DNA from 2 places in the Rhizobium sp. P1_E1 genome. Region 2 is predicted to be linked to the other one. Evidence: predicted binding sites of a transcription regulator. Region 2 holds the regulator's gene; the other holds the start of a gene.
The links. Region 2 encodes PhoB, which activates phosphate uptake and scavenging genes when phosphate is short. Its sites were predicted from a motif close to TGTCATNNANCTGTCAT; they were not measured.
Positions count from the first base shown of each region.

Region 1 (4,198 bases), on a different contig from region 2:
CCGCGAGCTCTACGAAAGCAAATATGCCGATGTCTTCAAGGGCGACGTCAACTGGCAGGCCGTTCAGGTTCCGCCGGGCCAGACCTATGCCTGGGACGACAATTCGACCTACGTGCAGAACCCGCCCTACTTCGTCGGCATGGGCAAGAAGGGCACCGGCGTTTCCGACATCAAGGGCGCCCGCGTTCTCGGCCTGTTCGGCGACAAGATCACCACCGACCACATCTCGCCTGCCGGYTCGATCAAGGCTGCATCGCCGGCCGGCGCCTACCTCATCGGCCACGACGTCGCCGTTGCCGACTTCAACCAGTACGGCACGCGCCGCGGCAACCATGAAGTGATGATGCGCGGCACCTTCGCCAATATCCGCATCCGCAATCACATGCTCGGCCCGAACGGCAAGGAAGGTGGCTACACCATCCACTACCCGTCGAAGGAAGAAACCTCGATCTACGACGCCGCCATGCAGTACAAGCAGGAAGGCGTGCCGCTCGTCATCTTTGCCGGTGTCGAATACGGTAACGGCTCCTCGCGTGACTGGGCTGCCAAGGGCACCAACCTGCTCGGTGTCAAGGCGGTGGTCGCCCAGTCCTTCGAGCGCATCCATCGCTCTAACCTGGTCGGGATGGGCATCATTCCCTTCGTCTTCGAAGAGGGCACGACCTGGCAGAGCCTCGGGCTCAAGGGCGATGAACTCGTCACCATCGAAGGTCTGGAAAAGATCAAGCCACGCGAGAAAAAGATCGCCAGGATCACCTATGGCGACGGCACCGTGAAAGAGGTTCCGCTGCTGTCGCGCGTCGATACGCTCGACGAGGTGATCTACCTCAACAATGGCGGCATCCTGCAGACGGTCCTGCGCGATCTCGCTGCCTGATTTTTAAGAGACTTGACTGATAATGGCCGCCGGAGAGCAGTTTCCGGCGGCTTTTCTTTGCGGCGACGCCATTTAAACGGGGCTCACGATGATTTGTTTTGCGCAAGTTCCCGTCGAGCTACGTCTCACCCGTTCGTGACTTTTCGTTTGGACCCGGAAGGATTATTCGTACGTTCATATGTCAGGGCCTCCGGTTCGAACACGCCGTCGGCGCTGAAAAAGAGGTGCAGGTGAATGTCCCCCCGTTTTTTGATTCCGCTGATCGCTAGCGTTGTTTTCTCAGGCCCGTTGCAGGCCGAGGACGGCACGCCGAAAGGTGTCGTCGAACTCTTCACGGCGCAGGGCTGCTCCTCCTGTCCTCCCGCTGACGCCGCTTTCCGCAAGCTGGTGAACCAGGGCGATGTCATCGCGCTCGCCTATCATGTCGATTACTGGAACTATCTCGGCTGGGCCGATACGCTGAGCTCCAAGGAAAACACCGAGCGGCAGTACGGCTATGCCAGGACGATGGGCCGAAGCAACGTCTACACGCCGCAGGCCATCGTCAACGGACGCGGCCATCTGGCCGGCGCCGATCTCAACGGAATCAACAGCAAGATCGACACCTTTAGCAGCGAAGGCAACGGTCTGACTGTTCCCATCAACGCCGCGATGCGCGGCGACGAACTAGAGATCAAGATCGGCGCCGGACAGGGCAAAGCCAATGTCGTGATGGTCTATTTCGACAAGGAAAAGACAATCGACGTCGAAAAGGGTGAGAACAGCGGCCAGAAGATCTCTTATCTGCACAGCGTCACCAATGTCGAAACCGTCGGCATGTGGGACGGCAAGGCGACCAGTCTGACGCTGCCGGCCAGCGTCCTGCAGCGGCCGCAGCTCGAAGGCTGCGCGATTCTGCTGCAATCGGCGACCGCAGACGGCGATCCGGCTGCGATCCTTGGCGCGACCGTGGTGATGGCTGGAAAAAATATCTGAAATTTCATCCGGTTACGGATGAAATGCTGGGGCGGCCCGGCCGAGCGTATTCGGGGCTGGGGTTAAGGTCGATACGCTCCGCCGGGCCCTTTGGCGCGCTGGCGCCAAACTGGAATTCATAAATCTCCTGCAAATGAGGCGCTGTTTTGACTGAAATGCGGCGCTGTCGAGAAAGCGTTGGCCTGCCCAGCGCATCATGCCTTCCGAAAATCGGACACAACTTTCGGAAGGCATGATGCGCAGACTCAAAGTGCTACAGCGCCCTTGCGCGAGAGACGCGCGGCGCTGTGGTGCGGCCGAATGTGGCGGCTGGCACTCTTGCAATTTGCGGCGGCTCGGGCAAACTGTCACTCTCCTGTCACATGTGGAGGCCTTGTGAGACTGATGACAGATCAGCCGGATTTGCGACACGGCGAAAGCCGTTCCGTCGACCACAGTTCCTCAGTCGTCGTCGATCTCAGGGAATACAAGCAAAGCAAGGACCCGCTTCCGGTGACCTTCCACCGGCGCGAACTGGACGCCATCCTCTGGATCTACGGCCGTATGGTCGGTGACGGTGAATGGCGCGACTACGCCATCGATCACCTGAAGGACAGGGCAGTCTTTTCCGTCTTCAAGCGTTCTGGCGAAATGCCGCTCTTCCGCATCGAGAAAAACCCGAAGCTCGCCGCCAAGCAGGGCGCCTATTCCGTCATCAACACCAACGGTACGATCCTGAAGCGTGGTCACGAGCTGAACCTGGTGCTGAAGGTGTTCGACAAGGCCCTGAAGCTCGTCGACAAGTAAGCCGCATTACAGCATCCTTTGCGCGTCTTTTCAGACGCGCAAAGGATGCTGTAACACTTTGAATCTAAAGCGCGTCGCGATCTTTCAGATTCGCCCCTCGCGCTTTAGGTCTTTGTTTTTACGCATGTCGTTATCGCAAAACCGCGCACACTTTTGCGCGACATGCTTTAGCCGTTAAACAGCGTGCCGGGATAGGCTGACGGGTCCGGATCGGTGCTCGTACCCTCACCGAGGACGCGCTGCATGAACATCGTATCCAGCCAGCGGCCGTGCTTGTAGCCGGTGCCCTTCATCAGACCGACCTCCTCGAAGCCGGCTGCGCGATGAAGCGCGATCGAGGCGGGGCTGGCGCCGCCAATGACGGCTGCCATCTGACGGAAACCGAGTCCGGTGCAGCGGGTGATCAGTTCGACGAGCAGCGCCTTGCCGATGCCCCGGCCGCGGGCCTCAGGCGCGAGATAGATCGAATCCTCGACCAGCCAGCGATAGGCGGGACGCGTGCGAAACGCCGAGGCATAGGCGTAGCCGAGCAGGCTTCCATCCGCATCGGTTGCGGCAATATAGGGATACTGCTGGCTGACGATCGCCGAAAAACGCAGCGCTAGCTCGGCCTCGGTCGGCGGCACGATCTCATAGCTCGCAACGCCGTTCAGGACGGATTCGCGGTAGATATCGGCGATGGCGGGAATATCGGCTTGCGAGGCTTTGCGCAGGAGGAAGGACATTGGCGGCTGGTCCAGCGGGAGGGCAGGGCTCCTCTAAAACCATTCCTGCAAAGCCGGTGCAACAAAAAAAGCCGGTGCAAGCCCGTTTGCATATGATCATCAACGACATGCCCTGCCGCAGCTACTCTAGAATTTGGATCCTCAACCTTTCGGCTTGCTTGCGCGCCTGGCGCCTCACATACAGGACCAGCAATGGCGAGAAGACGAAAGCCATGGCGACGTGCACTACAGCAGAGAGCACCAGGTCACTTCCTCTATTCGAGTCGATAGGTATCAGGTGCCAGTAGTCGATAGCCAGAACCCCTGAAATTGCGCCGGCCAAGGCGGCAATGGCGGCGCTGAGCCAAGCAACGATCGAATAGAGCAGGCTATCAGGCAGTCGCTTCGCCAATAGTACTGCAACGACAATGCACGGGATGAAAACAAATCCTTGCAGTAACATGCCCCTACCCCCTCCGGCATTCACCCACAACAATAAAGGCGGCCGAAGCCGCCTTTTCGATCTCAGTCTGCCCTGCTTATTTACGGTTGCCCATGAACTGCAGCAGGAACATGAAGAGGTTGATGAAGTCGAGATAGAGCGTCAGCGCACCCATGATCGCCTTGCGACCGGCGACGGCGACGTCATCGGCTTCCAGGTACAATTCCTTGATCCGCTGCGTATCGTAGGCGGTGAGGCCTGCGAAGATCAGGACGCCGAGCACCGAGATCGCGAACTGGACGGCGGACGACGCCAGGAAGATGTTGACCAGCGAAGCGATGATCAGGCCGAAGAGACCCATCATCAGGAACGAGCCCATCGCCGACAGGTTACGCTTCGTCGTGTAGCCGTACA
Region 1 is NZ_JBFUAY010000011.1:5,223-9,420, reverse strand. It holds gene acnA (aconitate hydratase AcnA) at 1-877, shown strand, start outside; gene AC1D1Z_RS06750 (DUF1223 domain-containing protein) at 1,112-1,852, shown strand; gene AC1D1Z_RS06745 (DUF2794 domain-containing protein) at 2,237-2,638, shown strand; gene AC1D1Z_RS06740 (GNAT family N-acetyltransferase) at 2,806-3,363, opposite strand; gene AC1D1Z_RS06735 (hypothetical protein) at 3,485-3,805, opposite strand; gene AC1D1Z_RS06730 (Bax inhibitor-1/YccA family protein) at 3,882-4,198, opposite strand, start outside.
Region 1: a site for PhoB is predicted at 2,198-2,214, ahead of AC1D1Z_RS06745 (DUF2794 domain-containing protein). Genes of this name have one in related genera too.

Region 2 (4,198 bases):
CGTCACCGGCAAGATCACGCTTGATACCGACGATATCTATGATCCCGATATCGACGTCGTCGAACTTCGCGCCCGCGTCGGCATGGTCTTCCAGAAGCCGAACCCGTTCCCGAAGACGATCTATGAAAACGTCTCCTACGGCCCGCGCATCCATGGCCTTGCCAAGTCGAAGGCCGATCTCGACCAGATCGTCGAGACCAGCCTGCAGCGCGCCGGTCTCTGGAACGAAGTCAAGGACCGCGTGCACGAATCCGGCACCGGCCTGTCGGGCGGTCAGCAGCAGCGCCTCTGCATTGCCCGTGCCGTCGCCGTCAGCCCTGAAGTCATCCTGATGGACGAGCCCTGCTCGGCGCTCGACCCGATCGCCACCGCCAAGGTCGAGGAGCTGATCCACGAGCTGCGCGAGAACTACACGATCGTCATCGTCACCCACTCCATGCAGCAGGCCGCGCGCGTCTCGCAGCGCACCGCCATGTTCCACCTCGGCAATCTCGTCGAGGAGAACGACACCGACAAGATGTTCACCAATCCCGACGATCCGCGCACCCAGGACTACATCATGGGTCGCTTCGGCTGATCTTGGCGACACCAAGCCTTCCCGTTATTCGAGGATAAAGCCCCATGGCATCGACACATATTTTTTCTGCCTATGATGATGATTTGAAGTTCCTGTCCAGGCGGATTTCCGAAATGGGCGGCCTGGCCGAGCAGATGGTCAGCGAAGCCGTGCGCGCTCTCGTCAACGGCGATACCGCGCTGGCGCAGAAGGTCATCTCCGACGACGTGATCCTCGATCACGCCGAACGCGAAATCGGCGACAAGGCGATCGTCACCATCGCCCGCCGTCAGCCGATGGCTTCGGACCTGCGCGAAATCATGGGTTCGATCCGCATCGCCGCCGATCTCGAACGTGTCGGCGACCTCGGCAAGAACACCGCCAAGCGCGTCATCGCCGTCCAAAGCACCGGCGTTCCCCGCAAGCTCGCTCGCGGCCTCGAGCATCTGTCCGAGCTGGCGCTCGTTCAGCTCAAGGAAGTGCTCGACGTCTACACCAATCGTTCCGCCGACAAGGCGAATGCGATCCGCGAACGGGACAATGAGATCGACGCGATGTACACCTCGCTGTTCCGCGAGCTCCTGACCTACATGATGGAAGATCCGCGCAACATCACCAGCTGCACACATCTTCTCTTCTGCGCCAAGAACATCGAGCGCATCGGCGACCACGCCACCAACATCGCTGAGACGATCTATTACATGACGACAGGCGCTCAGCCGGAAGGCGACCGTCCGAAGGACGACAGCGCCAACACCGTCGGCGCGGTCACCGAATAACCGCCCACACCCCGCCACTTGCGTGCGCGCCCATCCGGGCGCGCACGAGGTCGCAGCCAATTTCTGAATTTGCGCAGGATGCATTGCTTAAATCACCCCCGGTTTAAGGATCATGCGCGAGGAGACCGACACGCATGATCCCGAGAGTTGCAGTTGTTGAAGACGAGGAAGCCCTCAGCGTGCTTCTTCGCTACAATCTCGAAGCGGAAGGCTTCGAGGTCGATACCATCCTTCGTGGCGACGAAGCCGAAATGCGGCTTCAGGAGCGCACGCCCGATCTTCTCATCCTCGATTGGATGCTGCCCGGCGTCTCCGGCATCGAGCTCTGCCGGCGTCTGCGCATGCGGCCGGAAACCGAGCGCCTGCCGATCATCATGCTGACGGCGCGCGGCGAAGAAAGCGAGCGTGTTCGCGGATTGTCGACGGGCGCCGACGATTATGTCGTCAAGCCCTTCTCGACCCCCGAGCTCGTTGCCCGCGTCAAGGCGATGCTGCGGCGCGCCCGCCCCGAGGTGCTGTCGACGGTACTGAAATGCGGTGACATCGAGCTCGACCGCGAGACCCATCGCGTCCATCGCAAGACCCGCGAAGTCCGCCTCGGCCCCACCGAATTCCGCCTGTTGGAATTCCTGATGTCGTCACCGGGTCGGGTCTTCTCCCGCTCGCAGCTTCTGGACGGCGTCTGGGGCCACGATATCTATGTCGACGAGCGCACCGTCGACGTCCATGTCGGCCGCCTGCGCAAGGCGCTGAATTTTTCCAACATGCAGGACGTCATCCGCACCGTCCGCGGCGCCGGTTATTCGATGGAAGCCTGAGGGCTTCCATTTGAGTTGCTGACAAATCCCTGGCAAAACCGCGACGTCATCCTCGGCCTCGTGCCGAGGATCTGCGCTCGGCACAAGGCCGAGCATGACGGAGGAAAACCTGAGCTTCCATCCAGCAACAAAAAAACGGGCCACTCGGCCCGTTTCTGCATTCTAACGATGGTCAGCCCGCTCAGCTGGCCCGCGCGGCTGCCCGGCGGCGTTCGTTGACCGGCTGGTAGGCAAGCTTCTGGTGGTAGCTGCAATAGGGCGAATTGTCGGGGGATTCGCAGCCGCAGAAATGGAAGTCGTCCTTCAGCGGATCGCCGACCGGCCACTTGCAGGTGCGTTCGGTCAGTTCCGTCAGGCCGAGGCGTCGGGAAATCGGCACGACCACGTTGCCTCTCGGCACGTATTCCATTTCCTCGATCGTTTCGATCTCGATCTCTTCCTTCAGCATGGTCGCGCCCTGCTGGCGGGTAACGGTGCGCGTGGCGACCCGTGAGGTGTAGTTCGGTGCGCGCGGCGCCGATGTATTGCGCTTTGGCGTTCGTGCGGCGGTGTTGGTGCCGCCAGCCTTGGCACGGCCTGGAAGGCTCAGCCGGTGCACTTTGCCGATGACCGCATTTCTGCTGACTCCGCCAAGCTGCGCAGCGATCTGGCTGGCGCTCAGTCCTTCGGCCCAAAGTTTCTTGAGTTTCTCGACCCGCTCGTCTGTCCAGTTCATGCCCTGTCTCCACCTTTTGCGTTGGTGATGGCAGAATCCCTCACCGTTGTCCCGGGAGCTCCGAAACAAGAAACGCTTGATCAATTTTGGTGACTAGTTCCGCCGCATGCAGTCTAGTAATTGATCTTTAACCTAGTGTGAGGCTGACTCCGTGACAAGAGTCGCATGAATCCGGATGAATCGAATTCGTAGTTTTCCCCAACTTGCTGCCTCTGCGTGGCATTTCTGCAATAATGCCTGTTGAAGACTGAAAATGCCGCTGTACACCCTTGCTGCATACGCTAAGGGCGCAGTTTTGTTGACATTGCAGCGCGAAAAGGAAATAGTGCCCCTCGCCGCCGCAAGGCGGCATTTTTGATTTTTCGGGCCTGGTTTCCTTAGCCGGAGTCATTGCCCGGCAACTTTGATGGAGATCGCGCCATGGCTGAAGCCGCGCCGCTTTATGACACCTATTCTCGTGCCCCGCTGCGGTTCGAGCGAGGCGAGGGCGTGTGGCTGATCACCGAAAGCGGCGAGCGATATCTCGATTTCGGCGCTGGCGTTGCCGTCACGTCAGTCGGCCACAGCAATCCGCATGTTGTGGGCGCACTGAAGGAGCAGGCCGACAAGGTCTGGCACCTGTCGAACATCTATGAGATCCCCGGTCAGGAACGTCTGGCAAAGCGGCTGACGGACGCCACCTTCGCCGACAAGGTGTTCTTCACCAATTCGGGTGCCGAGGCGCTCGAATGCGCGATCAAGACGGCGCGCCGCTATCAGTTTTCCAAGGGCCATCCCGAGCGCTTCCATATCATCACCTTCGAAGGCGCCTTCCACGGACGGACGCTGGCGACGATCGCCGCCGGCGGCCAGGAGAAATATCTCGAAGGCTTCGGCCCCAAGGCGCCGGGTTTCGATCAGGTGGCTTTCGGCGACATCGAAGCGGTCCGCGCCGCGATTACCGATGCCACGGCTGGGATTCTCATCGAGCCAGTGCAGGGCGAGGGCGGCGTCCGTCCTGCCACCACCGAATTCATGAAGGCGCTCCGCCAGCTCTGCGACGACAACGGCCTGCTGTTGATCCTCGACGAGGTCCAGACCGGCGTCGGCCGCACCGGCAAGCTCTTCGCCCATGAATGGGCGGGCGTCACCCCCGACATCATGGCTGTCGCCAAGGGCATCGGCGGCGGTTTTCCGCTCGGCGCCTGCCTTGCCACTTCAGAGGCCGCCTCCGGCATGAAGGCCGGCACGCATGGCTCGACCTATGGCGGCAATCCGCTCGCCATGGCCGTCGGCAGTGCCGTGCTCGACATCATCCTTGCCGATGGCTTCCTCCAGCATGTGCGCGACG
Region 2 is NZ_JBFUAY010000006.1:95,443-99,640, reverse strand. It holds gene pstB (phosphate ABC transporter ATP-binding protein PstB) at 1-577, shown strand, start outside; gene phoU (phosphate signaling complex protein PhoU) at 622-1,335, shown strand; gene phoB (phosphate regulon transcriptional regulator PhoB) at 1,470-2,153, shown strand; gene AC1D1Z_RS04655 (GcrA family cell cycle regulator) at 2,335-2,868, opposite strand; gene AC1D1Z_RS04650 (aspartate aminotransferase family protein) at 3,289-4,198, shown strand, end outside.